3 regions of the Pseudoalteromonas sp. NS-SX12 genome follow, and region 1 is predicted to be linked to each of the others. Evidence: predicted binding sites of a transcription regulator. Region 1 holds the regulator's gene; each other region holds the start of a gene.
The links. Region 1 encodes LexA, which represses DNA repair genes until DNA is damaged. Its sites were predicted from a motif close to TACTGTATNNNNATACAGTA; they were not measured.
Positions count from the first base shown of each region.

Region 2: recN (DNA repair protein RecN) is a predicted target of LexA. The motif match lies at 1,917-1,936, and genes of this name have one in related genera.
Region 3: dinB (DNA polymerase IV) is a predicted target of LexA. The motif match lies at 1,223-1,242, and genes of this name have one in related genera.

Region 1 is NZ_CM170634.1:1,090,850-1,094,140, reverse strand. Features, by position in the region: gene coxB (cytochrome c oxidase subunit II) at 1-759, opposite strand, end outside; gene lexA (transcriptional repressor LexA) at 1,098-1,715, opposite strand; gene plsB (glycerol-3-phosphate 1-O-acyltransferase PlsB) at 1,944-3,291, shown strand, end outside.
Region 2 is NZ_CM170634.1:2,770,913-2,774,203, forward strand. Features, by position in the region: gene AC2IOM_RS12825 (HrcA family transcriptional regulator) at 1-93, opposite strand, end outside; gene nadK (NAD(+) kinase) at 165-1,043, shown strand; gene AC2IOM_RS12835 (hypothetical protein) at 1,254-1,772, shown strand; gene recN (DNA repair protein RecN) at 1,937-3,291, shown strand, end outside.
Region 3 is NZ_CM170634.1:1,685,711-1,689,001, forward strand. Features, by position in the region: gene AC2IOM_RS07870 (LytR/AlgR family response regulator transcription factor) at 1-337, opposite strand, end outside; gene AC2IOM_RS07875 (DUF3192 domain-containing protein) at 481-846, opposite strand; gene dinB (DNA polymerase IV) at 1,253-2,308, shown strand; gene AC2IOM_RS07885 (M17 family metallopeptidase) at 2,399-3,291, shown strand, end outside.

The sequences.
Region 1 (3,291 bases):
CTGCGCATTTGCCAACCACTGTTCAAATTCAGCAGGCTCTTTAACTTCAACAACCACAGGCATAAAGCCATGGTCTTTTCCGCATAACTCAGCACACTGACCGCGATAAATACCGGTCTCATTGACCTTAGTCCACGCTTCGTTAATAAAGCCTGGGTTCGCATCTTTTTTAACCGCGAACTCAGGTACCCACCAAGAGTGAATTACGTCGTCCGAAGTCATTAAAAAGCGTACTTTTTTTCCTTTTGGAATAATAAGGGGTTTATCAACATCTAACAGGTAGGTTTCTGTTTTTTGATCTTGATTGGTGATTTGTTCACGTGGAGTCGAAAGAACAGAATAGAACGACACATCGTGGTCAAGATATTCATAATGCCACTTCCATTGTGACCCTGTAACTTTAATCGTTAGGTCAGCTTTGGTGGTGTCTTCCATGGCAATCAAGGTTTTGGTTGCTGGCACTGCCATACCTATCAAAATTACAAATGGAATTGCGGTCCACAGTATTTCAATTTTGGTACTTTCATGAAATTGAGCAGGCACTGCTCCTTTTGATTTACGGTGATGGATTATTGCCCAAAACATAATGGCAAATACTACTAATCCAATAACGCAACAGATATAAAAAATTGTCATATGGAGCTCGTAGACATCACGGCTGATGTCTGTCACCCCAACAGGTAAGTTATATTGACTCGTCCCAACTGCTAAAAAAGGAAAGCTCAATAGTAACCATAAGGATAGTTTCACTAGCCTCATGCTCGCTCCTTAGCTAATTATTATTATGTTGTTAGGAAATGGTCAGTGAAAGTTTTAGCGATTAAATCGCACGACGCACTACAGCATCACTCCATTTTCTTTATTATATTTGTTTTCTAAAAGCCGCACTTTGCTTAAAAAGAAAACAAGGTTACTACTAAGGTCTAGTAAACGATTAAATTTTACGCAAGTCAAATTTAAGATAAATTTTTTATAAATCTATAAGTTAGCGATTTTTGAAGATGTAAAAATAGAAGGGGTTATAGTAAGAAATAGGGTGTTTTAAAGCAGGGTGAGGCTAGCAAAATTACTCACTAGCCAAGGTCAACAAAAGTGTATTACATCCAGTCGGCATTTCTAATAACGCCAACCGCAAGGCCTTCGATATTAAAATGGTCATGCTCTAAATCGACTTTAATTGTGTCAAAATCGTCATTTTCTGCATGTAATAGTACTTGTTTGCCTGCTTTTTCAAAACGCTTTACCGTTACATCTTCATCAACACGGGCTACAACCACCTGACCATTATTAGCCACAGGTGTGCGATGAACAGCTAGCAAGTCACCATCCATAATGCCGATATCCTTCATACTCTCACCACGTACACGCAGCAGGAAATCTGCACATGGGTTAAATAGGTTTGGATCAACTTGATAATGACTTTCAATGTGCTCATTAGCCAAAATAGGTGAACCTGCGGCAACTTGACCAATTAACGGTAAACCTAATTGCTCGGGTTCATCTTCTTCCACTAAACGAATACCGCGGCTAGCGCCCGGCACCATTTCAATGACGCCTTTCTTGGCTAATGCTTTTAAATGCTCTTCTGCAGCGTTTGCACTTTTAAAACCGAGTGTCGATGCGATTTCTGCGCGCGTTGGCGGCATGCCAGTATCTTTAATAAATACTTTAACAAGTTCTAAGATTTGTGCCTGACGTTTTGTTAATGGTCTCATTCACTGGTTTTCCATACAGTACAGATAACTGTGAGTATATACAGTTATTCTTATTTCGCAACTTTTAATTATTTGATAATTAGCACTATGCTTAGTTACAGACGATAATTGCTGCAAATCAAAAATCATCGCAGTAAATTGCTTTATTTTTCCTCTGGCACGACCAGTTATTTAATCTTTTTGAGTTAACTGGTATGCTAGCGCCCCTTTTGTTTTTAGGTTGGTGTTATGAAGTTGGTTGGCTCTATGATTCAGTGGTTTGCAAACGGTATGAACAAGCTTTTAGTGCGTTCGAAAATAGTACCTGAACACCCGTTAGACAACCTCGCAATAGATAAAAACAAGCCGACCGTTTACATCACATTATTAAATTCTTTTTCTGATTCAGCCGCATTACGCAGCACCTGTAAAAAGCTCGGCTTACCAGACCCTCAGGTCACTCAGCAAATTGGTGATAAACAAGTTCCAAGGTACATTCCAATTCACCATCGCTCGCCACTGTTTGGTAAAGCAAAAAAAGACAGTCCAGCGCTCGAAATTAGCGAAGAAATATTTGCAGCGTTAAAGCAATCTGACGTTACCGATTTACAAGTTATTCCGGTCACTATTTTATGGGGGCGCAATCCAGGCAAAGAAAAGCCAGGCCTTGGCACTATTTTATCCAGTTCTCTTACACCAAGCTGGTTGCGTAAAGTATTTGTCGTGTTACTGTCTGGCCGCGACAACTTAATTCGTTTTAGTCGTCCATTAGAACTATCGCAGCTTACCAGTAAGCAACAAAGTGATGATTTACCGCATAAACTCATTCGTGTTGCCCGTGTTCACTTTAAACGTCAGAAACTTGCTGCGCTTGGCCCTAAATTGCCTTCTCGCGATCAGTTGTATCAAGGTCTTTTAGCATCAAGTACAGTCAAAGCTGCGATTGAAGATGAAGCAAAAAGCAAAAACATCTCAATTGTAGAAGCGCGACAAAATGCCATAAAACTCGTTGATGAAATCGCTGCCAACTATAACGAATCAATGATCGGTGTTTCTGAGCGCATTCTTACTTGGCTATGGACCAAGCTATACAACGGTATTGAAGTAAATAACCCAGAACGAATTCAAGAGCTGACCGATAAAGGCCACGAAATTATCTATATGCCTTGCCATCGCAGCCATATGGATTACTTATTACTTACTTATGTTATTTACCATCAAGGTTATGTGCCACCGCATATTGCAGCAGGTATAAACTTAAGTTTTTGGCCTGCAGGCCCAATATTTAGACGCTGTGGTGCCTTTTTCTTACGCCGCTCGTTCAAAGGCAATAAGCTTTATTCCGCAGTGTTCCGTGAATATTTAAGTCAGTTATTTATAAAAGGCTACGCAGTTAAGTTTTATACCGAAGGCGGCCGCAGCCGAACTGGCCGTTTGCTTCCACCTAAAACCGGTATGTTAGCGATGACATTACAATCAATTTTGCGCGGTATTGATCGTCCAATTTCAATCGTGCCTGTATATATTGGTTACGAGCATGTAATGGAAGTTAACACCTACCTTGGTGAACTTGCTGGGCAAAAGAAGAAAAATGAGT
Region 2 (3,291 bases), 1.4 Mb from region 1:
CACATGGCTTGATGCAACTGGCGTACCTTCACCATTGCAATATAAGTCCATAACGGCAGAAAAAATGAGTTGATCACGGGCGCTTAATTTCATGATTATTATTTATGGCCTGATGATTAAAAATCAAGATATACTGTAGGCAAGACTTTATCAGTGACGATTTTATGGCACAAGTATTTAATAACATAGGATTGATTGGCAAACCGAACCATGAAGGCGCGGCTGTAACACTTGCCAAACTGCATACCTTTTTAACGGCTCTCGGTTATCAAGTTTACGTTGAAAGCCGTGTCGCTGAACCCATTGTTGATGAAGAATATTCAGCGTCGTTAGTTGAAATTGGCCGCAACTGTGATTTAGCGATTGTGGTTGGTGGTGACGGTAACATGCTAGGCGCTGCTCGCGTGTTGGCTCGCTTTGATATTGCGGTTATCGGCGTAAATAGAGGTAATCTCGGTTTTCTGACCGACCTTGATCCCGATAATTTTGAGCGTGAGCTTGAGCAAGTACTGGCTGGTAAATTTAGTGAAGAAAAACGCTTCTTGCTGGAAGTGGAAATCTATCGCCATGAAGTGCTAAAAAGCTCAAATACGGCGGTTAACGAAGCCGTGCTGCATGCCAATAAAGTTGCACACATGATTGAGTTTGAAGCCTTTATTGATAGAGAGTTTGTATTTTCGCAAAAATCTGACGGCCTGATTGTGTCAACGCCAACAGGCTCTACAGCCTATAGTCTTTCTGGCGGCGGACCCATTTTAAACCCAAAACTCAACGCCATTTCATTGGTGCCTATGTTTCCGCACACACTAACAAGCCGCCCTCTCGTAGTGGATGCAAATAGTGAAGTGAAACTGGCATTGAGCCCTGCGAATGATGTGGACTTACAAGTGAGTTGTGATAGCCATGTTGTGTTAGCGGTATTGCCAGGTGATGAAATTGTAATCAAACGAAGTGAGCAACAGTTGCGCATGGTGCATCCAAGCAAATATTCGTATTACAATGTACTGCGCCAAAAGTTAAACTGGGGCAGCCGTTTATATTAATCAACCTGAAATCAACATAACAAATTAAGCTCTAGCGGACACTAAGGCATTACATCGTTAAATGTGCGTACACTAGCCCTATTTTATCGCACAAATTTGTCTTGTACTTGGAAAACCGATAAAACTAGAACTCACAAAAACATTATTGCTAAGTGTGTTACGCAATTTACTTAGCCAGATTCAGAGTAATCAATTGAAAGGAAAGAAAAAGTGGGGTTTGTAGTATTTTTAACCACCGTTTTATTAATTGTACTGTTAACGACATTTTTAGTCATAGATAACAATCGAAAAAAAGCATTAGCACTTGAAAAACAACAACAAAGCGAACGTATCGACGTTGTTAGCTCTCGTTACAGCAAAATAGTGCAAAGCTATGGCAAATCACGCATTGTAAAACCAAAAGACATTAGTGGGTTATCGCAAATCAACAACAATTATTTTGTAATGCAACGTAAAACTGATGAAACCATTACCCACTATGAACAAGTAATCGGTAACCTAACTGACTTACTCGAAAATGAGCTGCTAAAGTTTGAATCGGCAGACGATAAACTAACATTAAGTAAACAAATTTATGCCTTTGTTGAACAATTACCGACATCTGGCCACCAATTCAACAGTGATTTTTATTGGCATCAATTACCTTCATTAAGCCAGCAAGTGATAACGCCAACACTTGCATCTACCGATGAACACGTTGAGCCGGAACTTCACGAAGAAAACGTTTAATTTGATCTGCGCTAAAGGCTAAATACAAGCCATTAGCGCAATCCCTTTTCAATACATCTACTCACTCCTTTTTTCTTGTGCAACAAAATATCTTCATTTTTAACTTGCCTATTTTTTATTTACTGTATAAATTACCAGTTAATGTACTGTATGGATAATCAGTTATGTTAGCATCATTACAAGTAACAAATTTTGCAATTGTTGAACACCTTGATATTGAATGGCATCAAGGTATGACAACTATCACAGGTGAAACTGGCGCAGGTAAATCAATCGCTATTGATGCCCTATCGCTATGTTTAGGCGAACGTGCCGAAGCCAGCATGGTGCGTGAAAGCGCCGATAAAGCCCAAGTTTCGGCGGTATTTGATATTCAGAACTTACCTGCTGCGCAACACTTTATTAGTGAACATGAATTAGGTGATAGTAGCGAATGCATTATTCGCCGTGTAGTCTCGGCAAACGGCCGCAGTAAAGCATATATAAATGGCGTAATGGTGCCTGCAGGCCAGTTAAAGTCTCTCGGCAGCCTGCTTATTTCAATTCACGGCCAACACGCGCACCAACAGCTCAATAAAGCCGGTTATCAGTTGTCGGTAGTCGATAGCTTTGCGGGACACGTTGATCTTGTGAACGACGTTAAAACGGCATACAACGCACTGCAATCACTTGAAAAAGAAAAGGCGACGCTAAGTCAGTCACTACAACAAGCAGCAGCCGAAAAGCAATTGCTCGAGTATCAAGTGGCTGAGTTAGATGAGTTTTCTCTTGAGCACGGTGAGTTTGAAGAAATTGAACAGCAACATAAGCTGCTAAGTAACGCAAATTCGTTGCTTGAAGGTACACAAAAAGAGCTGCAAATTATTTATCAACAAGATAATTATAATGCGTACTCTATGGTGCAATCGAGCGCAAACCAAATTGCTGAGTTAGCAAGTTTAGATAAAAAATTGGCACCAATCGCCGACTTGTTATTTGAAGCAGGCATCAGTTTAGAAGAAGCTGCGCGCGAGCTTAGCCATTATCAAGACAGCATAGAGATGGACCCTGCGCAGTTATCAGAACTCGATGATCGTATCGCACGCGCACTTGATTTGGCAAGAAAACACGATATTTCACCTGAAGCAATCCCAGATTTACACGCTGAACTAAAGCAAAGTCTTGCCAACATTGAACAAAGTGACGAACGTCTCGCCGCACTAGAAAGCGAAATCGCCGAAGCGAAAGCACATTATGTGACTGTCGCAACACGCCTTTCGCAAAGCCGAAAAGTCGCAGCAGATGAACTATCAAAGCAAGTTACTGAATCACTAGTGATGTTATCAATGGAAAACGCAAAGTTTGCCATTGTGGTTGAGCAACAAGAGATAACCAGTAGCAAAGGCCTAGACAGCATAGATTTTCAAGTAGCTGCTAACACAGGCCAACGTTTACAACCGCTTGTGAAAGTAGCCTCGGGTGGTGAGCTATCACGTATTAGTCTTGCCATTGAAGTTATCATTGCAGATAAAATGACTAC
Region 3 (3,291 bases), 590 kb from region 1:
TATCTAATGTTTTGCCTAAACGAGAATTGACCATAGGCTCTAAAATAAAATCAAATAAATCACATTCAAATGCCTTAGCTGCATCAACGCGATTACTTGATAATAATATGATTTCAGTTGAGTCTGCTAATGATTGAAGTGTAGGCCAATCATGTTCTTGAATAAGCTCATTTTGTACAAAAAGTACTTTGGCACTGGTTTTTTTACAGGCTGCTATTAATTTGGCAAAACAAGATTCAACATTTGTTAGCTCAAAAAGTGAATTGTCGATTTGTTGTGACAGAATTTCTGAGAATGTTGGGTCGTTGTGACCGACGACTAGATTGTATCTATCCATTTTATCCACCTAATTACGATACCTTTCGTAATTAATATTACGAAACTTGTCGTAATAGTCAACGAATAAATGTAAGTGGATGTAAATAGTTTGATTTAAAGGGGTTTTAAAGAGAAGGGCGAAACATTTCGCCCTTACACATATTAATTTTTTAACTGCTCAAGAGCGTGTTCGCCCCAGCCTGTTAGTTGATTATTTTTAAACACAAGCGGCGTACATTCATCTTTTGTTGTTTTACCGTCAGAATGAATAGAGTTTGTTGCGTAGTAAAGAACACGATACTCAGTATCGTTTTGTTTTACTAGCTCAGAAAAGTTTGGCGTACCAAGTTTATTGATTACGTGTTGATACTCTTTTCCAATTTCCATATTGGCAATCGCTTTGCGGTTTTTTTCATGGGTTCTTTCCCAGCTAGATGAGTAGTCTGATTTGCCTTCGCCGCCTACCGCAACAACACAGCCTGTTAAAAGTGGCAATGTGAGGGCTGATGCTAAAACTAAGTATTTCATAGAAGATCCTTGAATGATATTTCAAATATTATAATTTTCTAGTTATTAGCAGAAATAGTGCCAAAAAATTAAATTGTTATTTATCAGTTTGTTATTATTTTTATAATTTCTGGTTTTGGTGATATTTACGAAATTTTAGTGACTTTGACTAGTTGCCATCGCCGTATATTCGCTTTTTTCAAGGTGTGGTTTAATCGTCGCTTTCTGTGGATATTTATTGTACCTAAATGAATATTTACAAAACTTCAATACTCTACTTATGCTGTTATCTGCATTCATTTTCTTATCAATAAAATGAATGCAGATAAAGGCATCTTAAAACTTAACACGCCGTAAAATAAAAACTTGCTGAATCAAATAAGTTTGATACATAATAAACTGTATATATAAACAGTATTTTGTGATTTTGAAAAAATTTATACATATTGATATGGATTGTTTTTATGCAGCAGTCGAAATGCGAGACAATCCAGAGTTGAGAGGTAAGCCAATCGCAATTGGCGGTAAACACCGTCGTGGTGTGTTGGCAACCGCCAACTATATTGCGCGTCAATATGGTGTGCGCTCAGCAATGTCTAACTATAAAGCGCTGCAACTGTGTCCAGAATTACTGATTGTTCCCGGCAGAATGGCAGTATACAAAGAAGTGTCTAATCAAATTAGAGAGATTTTCGCCAAATACACAGATCTAATCGAACCGCTTTCTTTAGATGAAGCCTATTTAGATGTAACCGATTGCACACAGCACTCAGGCAGTGCAACACTTATCGCTAATGCGATTCGTGATGAGATTTTTGAAACAACAGGTTTAACGGCGTCGGCGGGAATCGCACCCATTAAATTTGTGGCGAAAATTGCCAGTGATGAAAACAAACCAAATGGCTATTGTTTGATCCCTCCTCATCGGGTGCAAGGGTTTCTTAAAGCGCTTAACCTTAAAAAAATTCCTGGTGTAGGCAAAGTTACCTTAGAGAAATTGAATGCATCAGGTTTGTTTGTTGGTGAAGATGTATTAAACCTCGGTTTAAATCAAATGCAGGTAAAGTTTGGCACTTGGGGCGCAGAGTTATTTAAAAAGTGTAATGGAGAGGTGATTGGCAAGATAAATACATCACGTATTAGAAAGTCACTTTCAGTTGAGCATACCTACGAATATGATAAAACATCGCTAGAACAATGCTTAGCAGAGCTGCCAAAATTAAAAGATGAGCTTGATACTAGGCTGCAAAGTAAAGGGTTGTTAAACAAAGTGTCTAAGCTTTCGGTAAAAGTTAAGTTTAACGATTTTGTTTCAACAACCGCGGATTACAGCTGCACGCATTTAGATGATGATATTTTTACGCGTTTAATCGAAAAAGCCTACTTACGAGGCGGAAATAAAGGCGTGAGATTACTCGGTTTAGGTGTTGGCTTGTCTGAAAATAGCTACGAACAAGAGCAGCTTGCAATGTTTGAATCTTGATTTTTATAAATTTGCCCTCATATTTAAGCCATCTTTTCTAAACTTACGCGACAACATTGCGCGTATTTATTCGTTCAGTAAGGTTCAAAAATGACTTCACCAAAGGCCCTGCAAGCGGCATCAATTTCAGATTTACCTCAATATGTTGATAGTTTAATTATTATCTCGCCAGACTTGGCATTACTCCCAAATGATTTTCGCGATAGTGTAATGGCTACTGCGCAATTCGATAAGCGCATAGGCCAAAAAGCATTATTGTTGGTGAATGACAATGCACCTGGAAAACGTTTAGTGATTGCACCAACAGGCCCTTTAGAGCGTGACTATGACGATGTGCGTCGTTTTTTCGATGCGGCAAAACAAGGTGTACTAGAAGCAAAACAAGCGGGTGCAACAAACCCTGCAATTTTAGTATTAGGTCAATTAGATGAGCGTTATCAGCAAGCAACAACTGTAGCGTATTTAGGTGCTTGCCAAGCATTATGGCAACCGCTAGAAGCACGTGAATTCCACGGCGCAGCAATTGAACCAATTCAATCTATTACTGTTATTGGCGAATTTGATAGCCACTATGCAAATGCTATTGCACAAGGTCAGTACGCTGCGCGCGACCTTTGCGGTACTGAACCCGAGCGTATGGCACCTCCTAAATTTGCAGAATACTGTGAAAGCTTATTTACCAACAGCGCAGTATCGGTAGAGGTGATTTCAGATACTCAATTTATTGATAAAAATTACCCAATGCTTAGCACTGTAGCCCGTGCATCATACGCGGTAGAGCGTCATCACCCGCGTGTTGTTAAGCTTGAATATGTGCCTGAAGGTGATATTGAACGTACGCTATTATTTGTTGGTAAAGGCCTTGTTTACGACACAGGTGGTGCAGACTTAAAAGTAGGTGGTGCAATGGCGGGCATGAGCCGTGATAAAGGTGGCGCTGCATCAGTTGCTGGCTTTATGAAGAGTATTGCTGAGCATCAACC